Linked DNA regions of Methylosarcina fibrata AML-C10. The protein of the gene in region 1 interacts with the protein of each later gene in a pairwise test. Links are inferred from orthologs where the notes say so. Each region holds a gene or a part of one and is shown on either strand. Other genes may lie near its edges. The genes, in order: recO and recR.

Region 1 (11,902 bases):
GGTCGCGCCGACCGCAGGACCGGTGCTGGGCGGCTATCTGACCGACGCGGTCTCCTGGAAGGCGCTGTTTCTGGTCAATCTGGCGCCGGGGCTTCTGGTGTCCCTGTCGACCTGGCTGTTCGTCCGGGTCGACGAGCCGGAGTGGGATCTCCTGGACAAAATCGATTTCCGGGGCATCCTGTACATCGTGCTTTTTCTGGGCAGCATGCAGTTCGTGCTGGAGGAAGGCGTCAAGGAGCAATGGTTCGAAAGCCGCGAGATCGGCTTCTTCGCCTTGATCGCCGTGGTCTCGGGAACGGCGATGCTCTACCGCGAACTGACCATCGAGCATCCCATCGTCGATCTGTGGGCGTTCCGGAACCGGAATTTTGCCGTAGGCTGTATCTTCAGCTTCATTCTGGGCATTGGGCTTTACACCATCATTTATCTGATGCCGGTGTACCTGGCCAACGTCAAGGGCCTGAGCAGCCTGCAAATCGGGCAGTACGTGATGGTGACCGGACTGTTCCAATTCGTCTCGGCCTTTGTCGCGGGCCCCATGGCCAAAATCCTGGACTCCCGCTGGATGCTGGCCCTGGGTTTACTGCTCTACGGCCTGGGCACCTGGATGAACGGCAACTTGACTTACGAAGCCGGCTACTGGGAGTTTTTCTGGCCGCAGGCGGTGCGCGGGTTTGCCCTGATGTTCTGCTTCCTGCCGATCAATTCGCTGGCGCTAGGCACTTTGCCTGCGGAGGAAGTCAAAAACGCCAGCGGGCTCTACAATCTGATGCGTAATCTGGGCGGCGCGATCGGCCTGGCGGTCGCCAATACCCTGATGATACAACTCAACAAAGGCAATTACGCGGTACTGCGCGAGAAAGTGACGGGAGGATCGGCCGAAGCCCAGGCTTTTCTGTCGGGCATGAAACAGCACCTGATCGCGTCGTCGTCCCCGGACCCTGAGCTGGCGGCGCTGAAGCAGCTTTACGGACTGGCCATGCGCGAAGCCGAAGTCCTAACGCTCAATACGCTGTTTCATATTCTCGGCCTGGTGTTTTTCGCCGCCCTGCTGCTGATGCCGTGGGTAAGAAAAGTATCGGCCGGAGAGGATCCGGGCGGCGGGCATTGAGATCGAGGCGGCAGAGCGGGCTATTCCGGAATCGCTGACGGCAGTACACTTGCCGGAACGCTCTCAATCGGCGAGTGCATGGAAGCCCGATGCACCTCCGGTGCATGATCCGGGCGAATAAATTCGCCCCTACCTGCGATTGCCCGGGTATCGGCAGCCTTGGCCTTGACCGGCCCGATGTCGAACCCCGACATCCAGACCCCGGCCGCCGTGCCGGCCTTAACTCAATTTGCCGTGGCACTGTTTGTATTTCTTTCCCGAGCCGCACGGGCAGGGATCGTTGCGGCCGATTTTATTGCCGTAGCGGACAAAAGGCTGCGCTGCCGGCTCTTCCCGGGCAGGTCCCGGCGGCATCGGTTCTTCTTCCAACCCCGGCGCCTCGGCGTGTTCGAAATGCAGTTCCTTGGGCGCCTGCGCCTGTCTTTGCGCATCGATCGCCTGCACATCCTCCTCCTGCCGGACCTGAACCTTGAACAGGATGCCGACGACTTCGTATTTGATGTGCTCGAGCAACTGGGTAAACATTTCGAAGGATTCGCGCTTGTATTCCTGCTTCGGATCCTTTTGCGCGTAGCCTCTGAAGTGGATGCCCTGGCGCAGATAATCCATCGCCGCCAGATGCTCTTTCCAACTGTTGTCGAGCACCTGCAGCATGACCGATTTCTCGAAGTGTTGCAGGACTTCCTTGGTAATCTGTTTTTCCTTGTCCTTGTGGTTTTGTTCCAGAATATCGACTATACGCTGGCGCAGCGCCTCTTCCTGCAGGGCATGGTCTTCGTCGAGCATTTTCCGGATAGGGATTTCGACATTGAATTCCTGCTGAATATGCTCTTCAAGCCCTTTGATATCCCACTGCTCCTCCATCGTTTTGGGCGGAATGTACTGGGTAATGACGTTGTTGACCACGTCCTTGCGTATCGCGGTGATGATGTCGGAAATTTCCCTCGCCGCCATCAGTTCGTTGCGCTGGGCATAGATCACCTTGCGCTGATCGTTGGCGACGTCGTCGTACGCGAGGATTTCTTTACGGATATCGAAGTTGCGGGCCTCGACCTTGCGCTGGGCGTTTTCGATGGCGCGCGTCACCCAGGGATGTTCGATCGCTTCGCCGTTGCCCATGCCCAGCTTCTGCATCAGGCCGGCGACGCGGTCCGATGCGAAAATCCGCATCAGATCGTCCTGCAGCGACAGATAAAAGCGGGAAGAGCCCGGATCGCCCTGACGGCCGGAGCGGCCTCTGAGCTGGTTGTCGATACGGCGGGATTCGTGCCGCTCCGAGCCGATCACATGCAAACCGCCGCTGGCGATGACCTGGTTGTGCCGGTCCAGCCAGGCGCCGCGCACTTTTTCTTTTTCCTCGTCGGTGGCGTCGGGCCCCAACGCCTTCAGTTCGGCTTCCAGGTTTCCCCCGAGAACGATGTCGGTCCCCCGGCCGGCCATGTTCGTCGCGATCGTGACCGCGCCGGGCTGGCCGGCCTGCTCGACGATGTGGGCTTCGCGCTCGTGCTGCTTGGCGTTCAGCACTTCGTGCCGGATGCCCAGTTTTTTCAGCAGGGCGGAGAGCCGCTCCGAATTTTCGATCGACGTCGTTCCCACCAGGACCGGCTGATTTCTCTGGACGCACTCCTTGATGTCGTTGGCGACGGCATTGTATTTCTCGTCCGTCGTCAGAAACACCACATCGCCCAGATCTTTCCGGATCATCGGCCGATGGGTCGGAATCACGACGACTTCGAGGCCGTAGATTTTGTTCAACTCGAACGCTTCGGTGTCGGCCGTGCCGGTCATGCCGGACAGCTTGTGGTACAGGCGGAAATAATTCTGAAAGGTAATCGACGCCAGGGTCTGGTTTTCGTTCTGAATGGTAACGCGCTCTTTCGCTTCGATCGCCTGATGCAAGCCTTCGGACCAGCGGCGGCCGGGCATCACGCGTCCGGTGAACTCGTCGACGATGACGACCTGATTGTTGGCGACGATATAATCGACGTCGCGCTTGAACAGGGCGTGCGCTCTGAGGGATGCGCTCAGGTAGTGCATCAGCCGGATATTGGAAGCATCGTAAAGGCTGGTGCCTTCGACCATCAGCCCGTGCTCGACCATCAGCCGCTCAACCCGTTCATGGCCTTCCTCGGTCAGATAGACCTGGCGGGTTTTTTCATCGACCGTGTAGTCGCCGGGCTCTTCCTCTTTTTCCTGCCGGGTCAGGAAAGGAATGATCGCGTTGGCCTTGACGTAGATTTCGGAATTTTCTTCGGTCGGCCCCGAAATGATCAGCGGCGTTCTCGCTTCGTCGATCAGGATCGAGTCCACCTCGTCGACGATGGCGAAGCTCAGCTCTCGCTGGACTTTCTGATCGAGGCTGAACGCCATGTTGTCGCGCAGGTAGTCGAAACCGAACTCGTTGTTGGTGCCGTAGGTGATGTCCGCCGCATAAGCCTCACGCCTCGCCTCCTGGTCCAACTGGCTGATAATGACGCCGGTGGTCATGCCCAGAAAGGAATACAATCGGCCCATCCATTCGGAATCGCGTTTGGCCAGATAATCGTTGACCGTCACCACGTGCACGCCGCGGCCCGGCAGGGCGTTCAGATAGGCCGCCAGGGTCGCCATCAGGGTTTTGCCTTCGCCGGTTTTCATTTCGGCGATCTTGCCTTCGTGCAGGATCATGCCGCCGATCAACTGGACGTCGAAATGGCGCATGCCGAAAACTCGGGTCGAGGCTTCCCGGACCGTTGCGAAAGCTTCCGGCAGAAGGTTGTCGAGTTTTTCACCCTGCGCCAGACGCTCGCGAAACTCCCGAGTTTTTGCTTTTAAGGCGTCATCCGATAATTTTTCATATTGAGAAGCCAAGGCGTTGATCTTTTTGACCACCTTCCTTTTCTTCTTTATGAGTCTGTCGTTCCGACTCCCTACAACAAATCTAACCAGCTTACCCAGCATTCGTTTCTTCCGGTAATAAAAAGTGACAAAAATTGCAATTATATACTTTCTAAATTTTTTGTTACAGATAAAACGGCATAGGCTGTCCGCCCGTGCCGCTCTTTTCCTGATGCAGGATTGGACAATCGGCGGGGAGGTGGCTATCATGCCTGTTTAAAAAATTTAGTAACTATTCAGCGGAAATCACTGGCTTGTTTATAAGTGGTTTCAAAGTAAGGAAAACCAACTGTAGGAGCGACGCCAGTCGCGATAATCACCGCCCAAATCGCGACTGGCGTCGCTCCTACGAATACCGCTGAATAGTTACAAAATTTAATGCCGGACCTGTTTCATTAACTTCAACCCACACTGCATCGACATGCCGACCTCACTGCTATCCGACAAACCCATCCCCGTTCGCGAACGGCTCATCATGGCGCTGGATCTGCCGAGCATTGCCGAGGCGCAGGATCTGGTCCGGGAGCTGGACGACTCGGTGACGTTTTATAAAGTAGGCATGGAGCTGTTCATGTCCGGCGATTATTTCGGCTTTATCGAATGGCTCAAGGAGCGCCGTAAAAAAGTCTTCGTCGACCTCAAGTTTTTCGACGTGCCCGCCACCGTCGGGCGCGCGATCAAGGCCTTGAGCAACAAAGGGGTGGATTTCGCCACCATTCACGGCAACGACGCCATTATGGAAGCGGCCGCGGCCAGCAAAGGATCGCTGAAAGTCCTGGCGGTCACCGCGCTGACCAGCCTGGACCGGGGCGACCTCAACGATCTGGGTTTTCAGTGCGACGTCCGGGATCTGGTTTTGTCCCGGGCCCGGCGGGCCCTGCAGATCGGCTGCGACGGGATCGTCTCGTCGGGACTGGAAGCGCCGATGATACGCGCCGAACTCGGACAGCGCCTGCTGATCATTACTCCCGGCATCCGGCCGGTCGACAACCGGGAAGAGGACGACCAAAAACGGGTCGCCACCGTGGAAACGGCCTTTCAAAACGGCGCCGATTACATCGTAGTCGGACGGCCGATACGCGACGCCGCCGATCCCAAACGGATGGCCGAAATCATGCAGGAGCAAATCCAGGCTCAATTTCCATCCCGATGATCCGCTCGACAGAAACGGCAAGCCGAACGCTGCCTTCAACCGGTGGGCCATCATCCTTCACTGTGTTAATGTTGGCCGGCTATGGCATTTGATCCCGCATTTACCACTTCTTATCTGGTTTCCTTTCTGATGGGGCTGTTCAGCAGCGTTCACTGCATCGGCATGTGCGGCTCTATCATCGGCACGCTGACGCTAAGCCTAAGCCCGGAGATACGCGGCAGCAAATGTCGTTTGTTGTCTTACGTATTCAATTACAATTTCGGGCGCATCGTCAGTTATACCCTGGCCGGCGCGCTGGCCGGACTCGTCGGTTCCCTGGTCTCGATGCCGATGGGAAAAATCGACGGCTACCGGGTGCTGCAAATCCTGTCCTCGGCCATTATGGCGGGCGCCGGCCTCTATATCGCCGGCTGGTTTCCACGTTTTGCCTACATCGAAAAAGCCGGCAGGCATTTCTGGAAATTGCTGGAGCCGTACGGCCGCAAGCTTATTCCGGTACAAAGCCGGACCCAGGCCTTTCTGTTCGGCATGGTTTGGGGCTGGCTGCCGTGCGGCCTGGTCTACGCAGCCTTGGCGCTAGCCGCCGTCACCGGAAACCCTGCCCGGAGCGCTTCCACGATGCTTTTTTTTGGGCTGGGAACTTTACCGGCGGTCATGGGCGTAGGTATAATGACCGGAATATTGACCAGGTTATCGCGGCTGCAACGGTTCAAACAAGCCATCGGTTTGTTCATGATCGTACTTGCGCTGTTTTCCGCGTTGCCGTGGCTTAACCCGTTGGCTTTCACTAATCACACAGCAATTCATAAAGAGAGCACACTATGAATCATTTCAATTCGATCATCGGTCAATCTCCTGCATTGGATTCCTTAATTCGTAGCGCCAAAATTGCAGCGGCTACGGATGTGACAATATTACTGAAAGGCGAAACCGGAACCGGAAAGGAAGTTCTTGCTTCCGCCATTCAGCAAGCCAGCCCGAGGGCGTCTCAACCCTACATTACCCTGAATTGCGCCGCCCTGCCCGAAAGCCTGATCGAATCTGAATTATTCGGGCATAGGAAAGGCGCGTTTACCGGCGCCAGCGCCAATGCCCAGGGGCTTCTTCAGGCAGCCGACGGCGGCACTCTGTTTCTGGACGAAATCAACTCCCTGCCGGTGTCCATTCAGGCGAAATTGCTGCGCTTTCTGGACTCCGGAGAATGCCTTGCCGTAGGCGACACCAAGCCTTATAAAGTCAACGTCCGGATTATTGCGGCCACCAACGCCGATCTGACCGAACAGATTGCCGCCGGCGGTTTCAGACAGGACCTTTACTTCCGTTTGAACGTCGTGCCGTTGGAGTTGCCGCCTCTGTCGCAACGAACCGAAGACATCGAGCATCTGATCAAACATTTCTTGGGTCTGTTCGAAAAGACCTACGACATTACACCGCCCCAGTTCAGCAAGCTCGCCATCAGAGCCCTGAAAGCCTACCACTGGCCCGGCAATGTGCGGGAACTCAGGAATCTGTGCGAAAGACTCTGCATTTTGCTGGCCGGCAGGACCATCGAGCCGGAAAATCTGCCGCTGGAAATCAGCCAGATCCGCAGCAGCCAGAAACCTACCGGATTCACGTTGCCGGAAACCGGTTTGCAACTGGATTCGCTCGAAGCCGATTTGATCCATCAGGCGCTGAACCGCACCAACGGCAATCGCAGCAAATCGGCGCGGCTGTTGGGGCTGTCCAGGGACACCCTGCTCTACCGCATGCAAAAGCACGGTTTTTCAACTCATTAACTCCCCACGCCCAGGAAACGTCTCGAAAGTCTGTTCTTGCTTAACGCCTGTCAGTTTTTCCAATCCGTCGTTCCGGCAGGGGTTGCCTGAGCCCGGATGCCAGGGAGGACGGGACTTGGTAGGCCGGATAAGCAAAGCGCATCCGGCACCGGGTGGTGGATGCGCTTTTACAATCGGGCCGCCGTCATGATCCGCTTGAGGTCGGCTACCGCTTGCGCCAAGCCGGAAAACAAGGCCCGAGCCACGATGGCATGGCCGATATTGAGCTCGACCAGTTCGGGAATCGCCGAAATCGCTTCCACATTATGATAATTTAAACCGTGGCCGGCATTCACCTGCAATCCGGCGGCCCTGGCGATCTGCGCGGCGTGCCGGATGCGGCCCAGCTCTTCCGCCTGTTCGAGCGCAGAGCCCGCGTCCGCATAGCGCCCGGTATGCAGCTCGACCACCGGGGCGCCGGCCTTGACCGACGCTTCGATCTGTTCCTCATCCGGATCGATGAACAGCGATACCTCGACGCCGGCCGCGCCGAGCCTTTCGCAAGCCCATTGCAGGCGGGGCAGATTGCCGGCGACGTCGAGCCCGCCCTCGGTGGTCAACTCTTCGCGTTTTTCCGGCACTAGGCAGCAGGCCTGGGGCTTCAGTTTTTCGGCGATGCCGACCATTTCCTCGGTCACGGCCATTTCCATATTGAGTTTCGTGTGGATCATGTCTTTCAGCAGATACAGATCCCGGTCCTGGATGTGCCGCCGGTCTTCCCGCAGGTGGGCGGTAATGCCGTCGGCGCCCGCCTGCTCCGCCGCCAGCGCCGCCTGGACCGGCTCCGGATAGCGCGTGCCTCGGGCCTGGCGCAAGGTCGCGACGTGGTCGATATTCACTCCTAACAAAATCGGGGATTTACTCATTTTTGGTTTGTTTGATCAGCGTGTTGATAATGGTGCGGCTTTTCAGCGGTTTGCCCTGTGAATGGGCATCGATCAGCGCGCGCATCAGGTTTTTGGCTTCGGCCAGGACCTCAGGATCGCCGAAGTCTCCGGCCGGAACCGCGCGCAAGGTTTTTCCGGAATACGGCCCGTCGACCGCTTCCGTGGGCCCCAGCTCGGCATCGATCCGGTACCGTTTCGCCGGATCGATCGGCCGGTCGTCGAGATAATCCTTGTCCAGTTGAAAGCCGTAGCCGGCGCATTCCAGCAAACGGAACTCGAAATCGCGCAGAGCGGCTTCCAGTCCCGCGCCTGCCGACAGACGAAACAGACAGTCGCGGTAATGGCCGAAAACGTCCGGATGGGGATCGTGCTTGTGCAGAAAATGCATCACCAGTTCATTCACGTAAAAGCCGGAATAAAGCGCAAGTCCCGTTAATTCAAGATACGGGCGCGCCATTTCGACGTCGGTCAGAAGTTTTAATTCCGACTTGCCGGTAAAGGACACGTTCAAGGGAACGAAGGGCCGCAATAAGCCGAGAAACCGGGATTTCGCTTTGCGAATGCCTTTGGCCAGCAAAGACAGCCTGCCGAAATCCCGGGTCAATACCTCAAGAATTAAGCTGGTTTCCCGATATTTCCGCTCTTGCAGAATAAAGGCCGGTTGCAGATAAACCGCGGTTTCACTCATGAAAGCCCAGGTTCTGCAAAGCGCGTTCATTGTCCGACCAACCCTTTTTGACCTTTACCCAGAGCTGTAGATACACTTTCTGGCCGATCAAATTTTCAATGTCGTGACGGGCGTCGATGCCGATTTTTTTCAATAATTCGCCCTGCCGGCCGATGACGATGCTTTTCTGGGTCAGGCGTTCCACCCAGATGATGGCGTAAATCTTGCTGATTTCCGGATGTTCTTCGTACCGCTCCACTTCCACCGTCAACGCGTACGGCAGCTCATCGCCCAATCGCCGGGTCAGTTTTTCCCGGATAATCTCGGCGCATAAAAACCGTTCGGGGCGGTCGGTGATTTGATCTTCCGGGTAGATCAGGCCGCCTTCCGGCAAAAGCTCCATGATGCACCGCTCCAGTTGCTCCAGATTGATGCCTTTCAGGGCCGAAATCGGCACCATGTGCTGAAACGGAAACCGGTGCTGCGCTTCGGCAAAGAAAGCCAGGATCTCGTCCTTCTCTTTCACCTTGTCGACCTTGTTGACCGCCAGGATGACCGGCAAGCCGGCCTGTTCCAGCTTTTTGAAGATGACTTCGTCGTACTCGTGCCAGGATAGCCCGTCGATCAGCCAGACGACCACATCGACGCCGAGCAGGGAAGTGTCCGCCGTCCTGTTCAAATAGCGGTTCAGCGCCCGCTTCTCGCTGCTGTGCATGCCGGGCGTATCCATATAGATCACCTGCCCGGCCTCGGTCGTGTTGATGCCTAAAATTCGATGCCGAGTCGTTTGCGGCTTTCTGGAAGTAATGCTGATTTTCTGCTTCAGCATGTGGTTCATCAGAGTCGACTTGCCGACGTTGGGACGCCCGATCAGGGCAACGAAACCGCACTTCATCTATTGTTCCTTATTCAGCAAATTAAGCATCTGCTCGGCTGCGGCCTGTTCCGCTCTTTTTCGGGTCGCCCCGACGCCGATGCAGGCATCCTTCAATAGCGGAATGGTGCATTTGACTTTGAACGTTTGTTCGTGAGGAAGTCCCGACATGGTAATGAGAGTGTATTCCGGCAGTTCGATCTTTTTCGATTGCATCAGTTCCTGCAATTGCGTCTTCGGATCCTTTCTCCAGTTGTCCAGCGAAACGCTTTGCAGTTTTTCGGCGAACAGTTGCAGTATCCAGCGCTGGCAAGCGTCGATGCCCTGGTCCTGAAACAAGGCTCCGATAATGGCTTCCAGAGCGTCCGACAGGATGGAGTCTCGGCGAAATCCGCCGCTTTTGAGCTCGCCCGAGCCCAGATGCAGATAATCGCCCAGTTGAAGATGGCGGGCCAATTCGGCCAACGAGCCTTGATTGACCAGACTCGCCCGGAGCCGGCTCAACACGCCTTCGCTGGCTTCGGGAAACAACTCGAACAGTCGTTGCGCGATGACGAAACCCAGGATGGCATCCCCCAAAAATTCCAGGCGCTCGTTGTTTCTGGCGCCCGCGCTGCGATGCGTCAGGGCCACCCCAAGCAATTCCGGATCATTGAACGATAATCCCAATTTTCTGCACAATACGTCGAGTTGTTTCGTCACTCCACCCCAGCCTCGATCACGTCATGAAATTCGGCCAGCACACTGAGATTGAAAGCCAGTTTCTTGACGGTTTCATATTCAATGTCCACCTTTGTGTAACTGCCGGTCTTGAGCACTTTGATGTCGTCCTGCGTTACATCGTAGACATAATTCAAATTAAAACGTTTATCCAGACTTCGCCTGATCTCGAATTCGGACATGTCCGCAAAGCCCGGATCCTCCTTCAGCGCATTCAGCGCATTTTTGACTTTGCTGTGATCCAGGTAAATCGGCACGATATTCAAGGCCAGCAGCACGAAAAATCCAATAAGCGCAAGTATGAAAGCAATGGACAGCAAGGTCAGGCCCTGCTGGGATTTAAGCGACGAATTCATGATTTTCTCCGGTGAAAATAAGTGATTAGCCGCTTAAGTTTAGTTTATTTTAAAGAGGTACCAATACGGTCGAATCCCACCCCTTTGTACTGCCAGTCCCAGTTCATCCAGATAAAAAACGCCTTGCCCACCAGATTTTCTTCCGGCACCGTGCCCCAATAGCGGCTGTCGTTGCTGTTGTCCCGGTTGTCGCCCATCACGAAATAAGTCTCCGGCGGCACGATATAGGTTCCTTCCACGGAAGGCGCTCCGTTCCGGATCAGAATGCTGTGCTCGACGCCGAACAGATTCTCTTCCAACTGCTCCGCACCGGTCATGTCGTTCCCCTGTCCCCGGCCGATGTAACTGCCCAGGGACACCTGATTGACCGGCGTATCGTTGACGTAGAGTTTTTTGTCGTAATAAGCGATTTTATCTCCGGGCAGACCGATCACCCGCTTGATGTAATCGACCGACGGTTCCTTCGGAAACCGGAAAACCACGATATCGCCGCGCTTGGGTTCGTTCAGCTCGATCACTTTTTTATTGATCACCGGCAGCCGGATGCCGTAAGTGAATTTATTGACCAGAATGAAATCGCCGATCAATAAGGTCGGCATCATCGAAGCCGAAGGAATCCGGAAAGGCTCCGCGATAAACGAGCGCAAAATGAACACAAGAAGCACAATCGGAAAAAAGGAGTGCGCATACTCGACCAGCAAAGGCTCCTTGGCGGCCTCGTACGGAATTTTTTTAACTCGGAGCCAAAGAACGTATCCGCCCCAGATCATGCCGGTCACCACCGACGCGGCGAAAAGAAAAAAGGAAAAGTCAAAGTCCATGGGAGAAGTGATTGATTAAGTAAAATTTCGAAAATTCGGGCCGGTTATTCTTTATTGAGTTGCAGCACGGCCAAAAAGGCTTCCTGCGGAATCTCGATGTTGCCGACCTGCTTCATCCGCTTCTTGCCGGCTTTTTGTTTTTCCAGTAATTTTTTCTTGCGGGTAATATCGCCGCCGTAACATTTCGCGGTCACGTTCTTTCTCAAGGCTTTGACGGTCGACCGGGCGATGATTTTGGAGCCGATGGCCGCCTGGATCGCCACTTCGTACATTTGCTTCGGAATCAGGTCCTTCATTTTTTCGACCAGATCGCGGCCGCGCGACTGGCTCTGATCCTTGTGCACGATCACCGACAGGGCGTCGACCTTGTCGCCGTTGATCAGGACGTCGAGTTTGACCAGGGAGGCTTCCTGAAAGCGCAGGAATTCGTAATCGAACGACGCGAAACCGCGGCTCACCGATTTCAGCCGATCGAAGAAATCCAGCACCACTTCGCTCAAAGGCATTTCGTAATGGATCGACACCTGGCGGCCGGCGTACTGCATGTCCTTCTGCACGCCCCGCTTCTCGATGCACAGGGTGATGACCGCGCCGAGGTAATCCTGCGGCACCAGAATGT
Region 2 (11,750 bases), 430 kb from region 1 along the record:
GCTTGATCGGCTTGATGCTCTTCTTTTGTTCCACCGATTTATTATCGGCGGACCAAGCGAACGCTCCGCGTCTGACTCTTCGATCTTATGCATTTACCCATCAACATCCGATTCCCAAACAATTTACCTGCGACGATGCGAATTTATCCCCGCGCCTGATCTGGACGAACGTACCGAAGAACGCCAAGAGTCTTGTCCTGATCATGTACGATCCCGATACGCCCGTTCCCGCCGTACCGCTGATGAGCTGGGTCCATTGGCTGATTTACAACATTCCTCCGTCCGCTTCCGGATTGCCCCAAAATGCCGGCCCGGACGAATTGCCCAAAGGCGCGCTATTGGGCAAAAACGACTGGAAAGAAACCGGGTATAAAGGCCCGTGCCCGCCGATCGGCAGGCACCGTTATTTTTTCAAGCTGCTGGCTCTGGACAAGGTATTGCCGAATTTGCATCTGCCCGATTACGCCACACTCGAGAAAGCAATGAACGGCCATGTTCTCGACCGGGCGGAGTTGATCGGGGTTTATCAGCGAAAAGTAATTCCATAACTTTCCCGTCCAATCCTTATTGCGTGCTAAAAAGAACAGTCACAAGGCAACTCCGGCAGATCGCAGTTGATTCCCTCGCAGGCATCCCATTTTCTGGAGCGGCAGGCATCGGAACAATCGCAGTCAGGACACTCGTCGCAATCGTTCCGCCCTCGCCGCCGTTGACCGTTTCTGATTAACGTTTCGTTGGCTTCCTTGCAGGCTTGAAAACGGGCACGGATGTCCCGATAGCCGCCAAAAGGGCCTTGAGCTCCAACAATTTTGCTGACGGCCTCGGAGCAGGAATCGCCCCCATAGAGAGCGGCATGAGCGCAGCGAAAACCCTTGTAGGGCGAGATGAATTTTTGATAGAAAACAATCAGCAGGATGGCGAGATATTTCACATGCGTATGCTTGTCAATTAGGATAGGTGCGGTGTTAGTCATGGCTAACACCGCACCTAAAGCATAGCAAATCCTCGGCAAGTGAAAATGGATAGACTGTATGCCGCGCGAATGGCGACAAGCCGGGTTTGAACCTATCCTGCCAGGGGTTGAGGATCAGGCTTTTACAAACCGCAAAAGCCCATCTTCCAGCTCGACTTTAATTATATCCCCGGATTCGAACCGGCCTGCCAGAATCTCCTGAGCCAATGGATTTTCGAGCTGGTGCTGGATCGCACGCTTCAACGGTCGCGCGCCGTAGACCGGATCGAAGCCGGCTTCGCCGAGACGGTCGAGGGCGGCATCGCTGATTTCGAAGCCGATCTCGCGCTCCGCCAGACGCTTTTGCAGATACGCGATCTGAATCTTTGCAATCGCCCGGATCTGTTCGCGTTCGAGCGGATGGAACACCACCACCTCGTCGATTCGGTTGATGAACTCGGGCCTGAAATGCATGCCGACGATCTCCATCACCTCGGCTTTCATTTCCTGGTAGTTCGCTTCGACCGCTCCCGGCGTCCTGCCTTCCGCGGCACTCGCACGTCCCTGTGCTTCGGCCGCTTCCGGCGTCCTGCCTTCCGCGGCACTCGCACGTCCCTGTGCTTCGCCCACCAGTTCCTGGATTCGGCTCGAGCCCAGATTCGACGTCATCACGACCACGGTATTCCGAAAATCGACCGTCCGCCCCTGGCCGTCGGTCAGACGCCCGTCGTCCAGCACCTGCAGCAGAACGTTGAACACGTCCGGATGCGCCTTTTCGACTTCATCCATCAGAATCACCGAATACGGTTTCCGGCGCACCGCTTCGGTCAGATAACCGCCTTCTTCGTAGCCGACGTAGCCCGGAGGCGCGCCGATCAGACGCGCGACCGAATGCTTCTCCATGAACTCGGACATGTCGATTCGCACCAGCGCATCGACCGTGTCGAACAGGAATTCGGCCAGCGCCTTGCACAATTCGGTCTTGCCGACCCCGGTCGGCCCAAGGAACAGGAACGATCCGTTCGGCCGGTTCGGATCGGACAACCCCGCCCGCGAACGGCGGATCGCATTGCTGACCGCTTTCAGCGCTTCTTCCTGGCCGACCACGCGTTTGCTGAGGGCTTCTTCCATCCGCAGCAGCTTGTCGCGCTCGCCTTCCATCATTTTCGACACCGGAATGCCGGTCCACTTGGAGACGACCTCGGCGATCTCTTCTTCGGTCACCTTGTTGCGCAGCAGCGTCATTTTCTGCGTGCCGCCGGTTCCCGCCTGCGCCAGTTGCTTTTCGAGCTCGGGAATGACGCCGTATTGAAGCTCGGCCATCCGGTTCAAATCGCCGGTCCGCCGCGCCGATTCGAGATCGATTTTCGACTGATCGAGTTTTTCCTTGATCGAGGCGGAGCCTTGCAAGGAGGCTTTTTCGGCTTTCCAGATTTCTTCCAGCGCGGAATATTCCTTTTCGACTTCGGCGATTTCTTCCTCGAGAATCTCGAGCCGTTTTTTCGAAGCCGCATCGGACTCTTTTTTCAACGCGACCTGCTCGATCTTCAATTGAATCAGGCGTCGGTCCAGACGGTCCATCGCCTCGGGCTTCGAATCCTGTTCCATCCGGATTCGGCTGGCGGCTTCGTCGATCAGATCGATCGCCTTGTCCGGCAACTGCCGGTCGGAAATGTAGCGGTACGACAGCCCCGCCGCTGCGACGATCGCAGGATCGGTGATTTCGACGCCGTGATGCACTTCGTATTTTTCCTTGAGCCCGCGCAAAATCGCGATGGTATCTTCGACCGACGGCTCGTCGACCATGACTTTCTGGAACCGGCGTTCGAGCGCCGCGTCCTTTTCGACGTATTTCCGGTATTCGTCCAGCGTCGTCGCGCCGACACAGTGCAGTTCGCCGCGCGCCAAGGCCGGTTTCAGCATGTTGCCCGCATCCATCGCGCCTTCGGCCTTGCCCGCGCCGACCATCGTGTGCAGTTCGTCGATGAATAGGATTACCTGCCCTTCCTGTTTGGCCAGATCGTTCAAGACCGCTTTCAGCCGCTCCTCGAATTCGCCGCGGAATTTCGCGCCGGCGATCAACGCTGCCATATCGAGCGCCAGAACCTGCTTGCCCTTGATGCCTTCGGGCACTTCGCCGTTGACGATTCGTTGCGCCAGTCCTTCGACAATCGCCGTTTTGCCGACGCCGGGCTCGCCGATCAGTACCGGGTTGTTCTTGGTGCGCCGCTGCAACACCTGAATGGTGCGGCGGATCTCGTCGTCGCGGCCGATGACCGGATCGAGCTTGCCCGCTTCGGCGCGTTCGGTCAGGTTGATCGTGTATTTTTTCAACGCCTGGCGCTGATCTTCGGCGCCCGCATCCTCGACCGCCAAGCCGCCGCGCATCGCGTCGATCGCTTTTTCGACCGCCTGCCTGCCGACGCCGGCTTTTTTCAGGAGCTCCTGAAGAGCGCTTCTTTCTTCGAACACGGCCAGCAGGAACAACTCGCTGGCGATGAATTTGTCTTTCCGCTTTTGCGCCAGCTTGTCGGTCACGTTCAAAAGCCTGCCGAGCTCGTTCGAGATCTGCACGTCGCCTCCCGCTCCCGACACCGTCGCCAGCCGGCTCAATTCCTTGCCGAGCTCGGCCCTGAGCGCGACGGTATTGACGTTAAGCTGCGTCAACAGGGGCTTGATCGTGCCGCCTTCCTGGTCCATCAAAGCAATCATCAGGTGCACCGGCTCGATGAATTGATGATCCTTGCCGAGAGCCAGGCTCTGCGCGTCGGCCAGCGCTTCCTGAAATTTGGCGGTTAATTTGTCCATACGCATGTGGTTTACCTCTGTCAGGGAATTTTTAAGATAAACCCGATATGGGGAAGCGGCGACGGCTTTTCAATGCGGACTTTTCTTATCTGCCGTAATCCGAAGCCGGCTCATCCGGCCATTCCACGTGTTCGCCGGCCACGTCGCGCTCGATAAACTCCAGGATCCGGCTCGGGTCGTTAAAATTGCCGTAAGCCAGTAGCAGTTTGACATAGGCGGCCTCCATCGACATGTTCCAGATCATCCGGGCGCCCTCTTTCAGCAGGAAGCGGGTGCTTTCATAAGCGTCGGTGGATTTAAGCGCCGGCGCCAAGTACACCTCGACGCCGTGTTGCCGGCAGCGGGCGATAAATTCCGGCAGCGAATGATTTTCGCCCCAGCGCTCGGTCGTGCAAGCCGTGCCGGAATGGTAGAGGTCATGCAGGACGGCGTCGGTGCGCTCGAGATGGATATGGGAATAATCCAGGCCGGGATACGGTTTGAGCATGAGGATGCGGCCGGAAAACTCGGGCTTCAAGGGCGGCAGTTCCGCTTGCGCTGTGAACGGAGCCAGGCCCGTCCGGGAAAATCGATGGCCGTCGAATTCCAGATAACTTTCTCCGCGCACGCTGAAAAAATCTCCGCCAAGCTGCGGCGAGGACACCAGGCGCACGCCTCTGTGCACCTGAATCGTTGCTTGCCGTTGATTGCGGTAAGGCACGAAGACGCCGGATTCCTTGACGTTCAGGATAAACTCGACCGCACAGACGAAATTGTCGACCCCGTTGGCTTGGGCATGGGCCAGGGGATAATCGCTGGAAACCAAAAGCATCGGCCTGCGTAACCGGTAAAAATAAAAACCGAGCGCCGCCGCCGTATACGCCAGGGTATCGGTGCCGTGAGTCACGATGATGCCGTCGTATTGCTCCGGCTGTTCGGCCTCGATGGCCGCGATCAGAATTTTCCAGGCCGGCGGTGCCAGATTCTCGCTCAGAATGCGCATCGGCTGAATTGTTTTAAATCGGATATCCTCGGCGTTCGCATGGCGTTGCCGATATTCGGCGAGCAACTGGAACGGCGCCTCCTCGCCGGGCTTGATGGTTCCTTCATGGGCTATCGAGCCGATCGTGCCGCCGGTAAATACCACCAGAATGTTTTTCATAGTATGATGTACCCTCTTTTTATCGATCGTCAGACTATAAAATAATCAAAACGGCAAGACCAGCCTTCACATGAAAATTACTCTTATCGTCGCGATGACGAGCAAGCGGGTCATCGGGCTCGATAACCGGATGCCCTGGCATTTGCCGGCCGATCTGAAGCGTTTCAGAAAGATAACGATGGGATCGCCCATCCTGATGGGCAGAAAAACCTTCGAATCGATCGGCAAACCCTTGCCGGGACGCACCAACATCGTCATCAGCAGAAATCCCGAGTATCGGCAGGCCGGCTGCCTGGTTTTCAACGATCTTGAAAAAGCCATCAAGGCCGGCTGCGGGATGGCGGGGGAAATTTTTGTGATCGGCGGTTCGGATCTGTACCAAGCCACTCTGCCTTTGGCCGGCACCCTTCATATAACCGAGATTAAAAAGGATTTTCCGGGCGATACCTTCTTTCCGGAAATCAATCCCGGCGACTGGATCGAAACCGAAAGAGAAGATGTCCGGGACGACTCGGCGGCAGGATTCGATTACAGTTTTTTAAAGTGGGTCCGCCCCGGGCAGGCCGGTTGAATAAGAGGCGGTCAAGCGAAGCGGCCGCTCTTTAAATGAAAGAAAATTGCCGAATTTTTCATTGTTCTGGAGTTCAAGCCCAGCAAGACGACTTGAATCAGAGCGGGCGTCTTTACAGACTTAGGATCGGCCTGGAGGAGTCAAACCATATCAGGCAACGCCGGGTTATCCTGATATGGTCCTAAGGATGTTTTACAGCATGCCTTTCAGATCGCTGAACGCTTTGTGAGCTTCTCTCAACTCTGCATCCGCTTCCTGGAAAGAACCGGCTTTCGCGTGGCCTTTGGCTTTTTTCAGGATATTGTTTGCTCTCATGCGCGCCATGTCGACCTTGTCATTCGCGTTGATTTCTTTGCTTCCGTTCAAAGCTTCGTTCACCAACTTTGAGACAGTTTCCGGATCCGAACCGGTTTCGATGGCATTCTGGGCTGCCAGTATTCTTTTCAAAACCAAGTCGATAGCATCAGCCGGCTTGTAAATGATTCGACCTTCCGACGCTTCAGCCATTGCGGAAGTTGAAACACCCCCGATAGAAACAGCAACCAACAATGCGAATACGACTTTTTTCAAGGTTTTCATATCTAACTAGTCCTCATGTGTATATATGTAGAGATATAGCGGTATATGACTATTGTTCTAATAATTATGTACCGGCACCAATTCTACCACAATTTGTAATATTACAAATTGTAATATTGCGTACCTTCGGCTCATCCAATTCGGCATTGCCAAGCTCAAACCGATTTTATCGAATTACAACCTTTCTCTTCCTCTGGCTCTACCGGCTCGATTATCGGTTTAGGCCGAGTTTTCGCGGCTTCCACGGCCCGGTCGACAAAGCCGGTGACGGCGGATCAAAGGGTCCTGTCCGACTCGGCCAGTCGGAAACCGCATGCCACGGCGCGATCTATGATTTCTGAAAAGCGGCTTCCGCTGCGGCGAAAGTGTGCTCCAGAACGTCGTCGCCGTGAGCCATCGACACGAAACCCGCCTCGAAAGCGGACGGCGCCAGATAAACGCCTTGCTCCAGCATCCGATGGAAAAACCGCTTGAACCGGTCCTGATCGGATTGCATGACCTGGGCGAAACGGGTAATCCGCTCTTCCCGGCTGAAGAACAGGCCGAACATGCCGCCGACCGCGTGAGTCGTCATGGCGGCGCCCGCCTTTTCGGCGAGGGCCTGCAAACCGGAAACCAGTTTTTCGGTTTTGGCGGTTAATTCCTCGAAAAACCCCGGTCTCGACACCAGCTCGAGCGTTTTTAACCCGGCCGCCATCGCAACCGGATTGCCCGACAAGGTGCCCGCCTGATAGACCGGTCCCAGCGGCGCCAGGTATTCCATGATCTCGCGGCGGCCGCCGAAAGCCCCAACCGGCATGCCGCCGCCGATGACCTTGCCCAGCGTGGTCAAATCGGGTCTGACATCGTAAAAACCTTGAGCGCCTCCGAGCCCGACTCTGAATCCCGTCATCACTTCATCGAAAATCAGCACGCTGCCGTAGCGGTCGCAGACCTGCCGCAACGTTTGCAGAAAACCGGGAACCGGCGGGATGCAATTCATATTGCCGGCGACCGGCTCCACGATGACGCAGGCGATCTGTTCGCCCATCTGTGCGAACAATCGGGCGACCTCGTCGCTGTCGTTGTAAGTCAGAGTGATCGTATTTTCGGCAAGCGCCGCCGGCACGCCGGGCGAACTGGGCACGCCCAGCGTCAGGGCCCCGGAACCGGCTTTGACCAGCAGCGAATCCGAGTGTCCGTGATAGCAGCCCTCGAACTTGACGATTTTATCCCGGCCCGTATAGCCCCGCGCCAAACGAATGGCACTCATCGTCGCCTCGGTGCCCGAACTGACCATTCTCACCAGATCGATCGACGGCACCAGTTCGCATACTTTTTGCGCCATCCGGGTTTCGATCTCGGTCGGCGCGCCGAAACTCAAGCCTTTTGCCGCCGCTTCCCTGACCGCCTCGATCACCTCCGGATGCGCATGCCCCAGAACCATCGGCCCCCAGGAGCCGACGTAATCGATGTATCGTTTGCCGTTAGGATCGAAAACCCAGGCGCCCTGAGCATGATCGATGAACACCGGCGTTCCTCCCACTCCGCTGAAGGAGCGCACGGGAGAATTGACGCCGCCGGGGATGACGCGTTTGGCTTCGGAAAATAATACGGTAGCTTCGGTCATGGTGTTTTATGAGTCGGTCGGAAATGGATCAGGAAATGGGTTAACTTTATCATGTTTGCAAGATCGTTTCCTATCCGACGAATGGCCGGGAAATCGAATTGAACCGGAAGAACCTTTTTTCCGGATAAAATAATTTCGTCAAGACTTGTATTCCGCCGCGAATTAAAAGATAATGGTCCGCTTTCAGCCACTCACGGCTGTTTTGATTATGGTAATCGTGTCGGTCCTCCCGCAACGATACGCTGTAAACCCCGCCAGGTCCGGAAGGAAGCAACGGTAGCAGCGGATTCGTGTGCCGGGATGCGGCTGATGCGGTTACCGCCCAATTCGAATGCCAGCACCCGAGCCTGCAATGATTTACCAGGTTCTCGCCAGAAAATGGCGTCCTCATAATTTCACAGAAGTTGTCGGTCAGGAGCACGTCGTCAAATCGTTAATCCACGCTTTGCAGCACGACAGACTCCATCATGCCTATTTATTCACCGGAACCCGGGGCGTCGGCAAAACCACGCTCGCCAGGATTTTAGCCAAAGCCATCAATTGCCCCGACCTTAGGGATTATAACCCCTGCGGCGTCTGCGACATCTGCCGCAGTCTGGACGAAGGGCGCTTTCTGGATTTGATCGAGGTCGACGCCGCCTCGCGCACCAAGGTCGACGATACCCGCGATTTAATGGACAACGTCCAATACGCACCCAATCAAGGACGCTTCAAAGTCTACCTGATCGACGAAGTCCACATGCTGTCCGCACACAGCTTCAACGCGTTGCTGAAAACGCTGGAAGAGCCGCCGCCTCACGTCAAATTTCTGCTGGCGACCACCGATCCCCATAAAATTCCCGTGACCGTGCTGTCGCGCTGCCTGCAATTCAATCTAAAGCGCCTGCTGCCGGAGCAGATTTTCCGGCAAATGGAATTCATCCTGAATCAGGAAGGCATCGATTTCGAAACGCCCGCCCTCAAATTGCTGGCCCGCGCGGCCGACGGCAGCATGCGCGACGGCCTGAGCCTGCTCGACCAGGCCATTGTCTTCGGCAGCGGCAAGGTGGCGGCCGAAGATGTTTATGCGATGCTCGGAACCGTGGCCAGACAGCCGGTGTACGAACTCCTGGGCGCTCTGGCCAGGCTCGATGCCGCGGCCATTCTGGACAAAATCGGCGAACTGGCGAACCTGACGCCCGATTTCGGCGACATCCTGAAACAGATGCTGCAGATCCTGCACCGGATCGCGCTGCTTCAGCAAATCCCGGGGGCCAGCGATCCCGAGATGGATACCGAAACATTGAAGGATCTGGCGGCGCAAATGTCCCCCGAGGACGTCCAGTTGTACTACCAGATCGCCCTGATCGGCCAACGCGATCTGGAGCTGGCGCCCGACCCGAGGAGCGGCTTTGAAATGGTCCTGCTCCGGATGCTGGCTTTCCGGCCGGATACAACGGAGAAAACCGTGGTCAAAAGACAGGATGGCGCTCGTCCCGCACCACCGTCCGATGCCCTGCCGAAAACCGATCGGCCGCAGCTTTCGGCCGAACCGCCGAAATCCGGCAAAGAACCGATGGCGGTCGGTACCGGCCACACCGACTGGGCGGACATGATCGCCGCGATGAAACTGACCGGATTCACCCGGGAGCTGGCCAATAACTGCGTACTGGCTCATCTGGACGATACAGTCTGCAATCTGATTCTGGATGAAGGTCACAAACATCTGCGCCGTCCCGCCAGCGAAGAGAATTTGCAAAAAGCCCTGCAGACCTATCGGGGAGCGCCGCTGAAACTGGTGATCAACGCAGAAAAAACGGCGATCGCCACGCCCGCACTGCAACAGATCAAGGACCGCGAAAACCGGCAGCAGGCGGCGATTGAGGCGATCAATTCCGACGACAACATCCAGGCGTTGAAAGAACATTTCGACGCGAGGATAATGCCGGGCACCATAGAGCCCGTCTAACCGATTAAGGAGACCCATCATGAAAAGCGCACTTGGCAACATGCTGCAGCAAGCACAAAAAATGCAGGAAGATTTCAAGCGGGCTCAGGAAGAAATTGCCGCCCTGGAAGTGACCGGCGAAGCGGGCGGCGGACTGGTGACCATCGTCATGACCGGCAAACGGGAAGCCCGCAAGGTTCATATCGACCCGTCGCTGGTCGGCGAAGACAAGGACATGCTCGAGGACCTGGTGGCGGCGGCCATTAACGACGCCGTCGGCAAGGTCGCCAAGCTGAAAAAAGAGAAAATGGCGCAGTTAACCGCCGGAATCCCGCTGCCTCCCGGGTTCCAGATGCCGTTCTGACATGCAGAGAAAAGGCTTAATCGGACAACTGATTCAGAACCTGTGCTGCCTGCCCGGAGTAGGTCCTAAAACCGCGCAGCGCATGGCCTTCCATTTGCTCCAGCGGGACCGCCAGGCGGCCAAAACCCTGGCCGAGACGCTGATGCGCGCCACCGAACGGATAGGCTATTGCCGCCAATGCCGTACCCTGACCGAGGAAACCCTCTGCGACCTCTGCAGCGCTCCGGCCAGAGACCGGACGGCGCTGTGCATCGTCGAAAGCCCGGCCGACGTCTGGATCATCGAACAGACCGGCGTCTTCCGGGGGCTTTATTTTGTCCTGCACGGCCGGCTGTCGCCCCTGGACGGCATCGGTCCGGAGGAACTGGGCCTCGATCAACTGGAACGGCAACTGGCGGACGGCCACGTCAAGGAACTGATTCTGGCCACTAACTCCACCGTCGAAGGCGAAGCCACCGCCTTCTTCATCGGCGAACTGGCCAAAAAACATCACGTGCAGGCCAGTCGGATCGCTCACGGCGTGCCGATGGGCGGCGAACTGGAGTTTATCGACAGCGGCACGCTGCTGCATGCCTTCAACGGGCGAAGAGCGGTATAATCCGGCTTTTCCGGAAGCATCCGGACCGTGTCTCCTTAATCAACCCGAAACCCAGGTGAAGACGATGACGAATTGTTTATTTTGCAAAATGGCCGGCGGCGAGATCAAACCGGATACGGTGTACGAAGACGATGCGGTGCTGGCATTCCGCGACATTCATCCGCAGGCGCCGGTGCACATACTGATCATTCCGAAACGTCATTTCGCGACGCTGAACGACATCGACGACCCGCTGCTGGCCGGCCGCCTGTTGCAAACCGCGGTCGAACTGGCCAAAGAGGAAGGCCTCGCCGAAGAAGGCTACCGAACGGTGATCAACTGCAACAGCCACGGTGGCCAGGCCGTTTATCACCTGCATCTCCACCTCCTGGGCGGACGTCCGATGCATTGGCCGCCCGGATGAGGCGGGCTTTCCCCGTTCCTTTATAAAAAGCTTTCTAATTCGCTGGCGTAAAGCATAATATTGCAAAGAACAGGGTAGCGAATGGATTGACGTCGCCATAATGGCCGATCCTTCATTCGTCCGATAAACAGCGAAGGAGAACACCATGCTGAAAACAAAACTTAAGACTTTAGTAGACTATGTTCTGATCGGTACCGTCGGCTTCATTCCAATCGTGCTGATCTTCCAGATCATCGTCTATGTCGAGCGGTTTTTGAAGAATTTCGTTCTGCTCGTGCACGGCCGATACGACAATCCGATCGTCACTCTCGCCTTGTTCGCCGCCGCGATCGGATTACTGGCCTATTTCGGCAAGCTGCTGAAGCAGGACCGGGCGCATTTGCTTTATTATCTGGAATCGCTGATCCAGCGGATTCCGGTCATCGGCAGCATTTACCGGGTCACCCGGAAGTTGCTGCGGCTGTTCCTGACCGCCGAAGAATCGCAACTTCGCGAAGCCGTTTACGTGGAATACCCGAAGGACGGCATGTGGGTTCCCGCCTACGTGACCAATCGCATCGGCGATTGCTACATTCTGTACATCCCGACCTCGCCCAACCCGACTTCCGGCTTTACCGTGATGGTGGACAAATCAAAGATAAGGCATTCGCAGATGAACATCGAGGAAGTCTCGAGTTTCGTCATCAGTGTCGGCGTCGATTATGCGAAGCCTGAAGACGTCAAGATGCTGTATAAATAAGCCGGCTCGGATGGAGACCGGACCGACTGTCCCGACGACGTCGGGCATCGATCCCTTGC

Evidence for each region.
Region 2: the proteins of recO (region 1) and recR interact in binary tests that used the Escherichia coli proteins (3 or more experiments, as listed by UniProt). The link is inferred for Methylosarcina fibrata AML-C10 from one-to-one orthologs.

What each region holds. Positions count from the first base shown.
Region 1 is NZ_KB889965.1:4,072,820-4,084,721, reverse strand. The notes cover bases 6,676-9,674. They hold recO (DNA repair protein RecO), read right to left. Parts: upstream 8,534-9,674; coding sequence 7,817-8,533; downstream 6,676-7,816. Other genes in these bases: rnc (ribonuclease III), read right to left, coding at 9,408-9,674; era (GTPase Era), read right to left, coding at 8,526-9,407; pdxJ (pyridoxine 5'-phosphate synthase), read right to left, coding at 7,087-7,824; A3OW_RS0119225 (sigma-54 interaction domain-containing protein), read left to right, coding at 6,676-6,919. In the rest of the region: A3OW_RS0119255 (DHA2 family efflux MFS transporter permease subunit), read left to right, coding at 1-1,111; preprotein translocase subunit SecA, read right to left, coding at 1,331-4,051; pyrF (orotidine-5'-phosphate decarboxylase), read left to right, coding at 4,410-5,141; A3OW_RS0119230 (sulfite exporter TauE/SafE family protein), read left to right, coding at 5,223-5,966; more of A3OW_RS0119225, read left to right, coding at 5,963-6,675; more of rnc, read right to left, coding at 9,675-10,088; A3OW_RS0119200 (DUF4845 domain-containing protein), read right to left, coding at 10,085-10,462; lepB (signal peptidase I), read right to left, coding at 10,507-11,283; lepA (translation elongation factor 4), read right to left, coding at 11,328-11,902. UniProt on the Escherichia coli protein: Involved in DNA repair and RecF pathway recombination.
Region 2 is NZ_KB889965.1:4,505,425-4,517,174, reverse strand. Bases 8,904-11,750 are described here. They hold recR (recombination mediator RecR), read left to right. Parts: upstream 8,904-9,952; coding sequence 9,953-10,549; downstream 10,550-11,750. Other genes in these bases: A3OW_RS0121310 (DUF502 domain-containing protein), read left to right, coding at 11,098-11,691; A3OW_RS0121315 (histidine triad nucleotide-binding protein), read left to right, coding at 10,614-10,952; A3OW_RS0121325 (YbaB/EbfC family nucleoid-associated protein), read left to right, coding at 9,628-9,951; dnaX (DNA polymerase III subunit gamma/tau), read left to right, coding at 8,904-9,608. In the rest of the region: A3OW_RS0121370 (YbhB/YbcL family Raf kinase inhibitor-like protein), read left to right, coding at 1-548; membrane protein insertion efficiency factor YidD, read right to left, coding at 575-973; ATP-dependent chaperone ClpB, read right to left, coding at 1,088-3,766; A3OW_RS0121355 (asparaginase), read right to left, coding at 3,846-4,901; A3OW_RS0121350 (dihydrofolate reductase), read left to right, coding at 4,972-5,472; A3OW_RS0121345 (hypothetical protein), read right to left, coding at 5,665-6,051; hemL (glutamate-1-semialdehyde 2,1-aminomutase), read right to left, coding at 6,380-7,660; more of dnaX, read left to right, coding at 8,013-8,903. UniProt on the Escherichia coli protein: May play a role in DNA repair. It seems to be involved in an RecBC-independent recombinational process of DNA repair. It may act with RecF and RecO.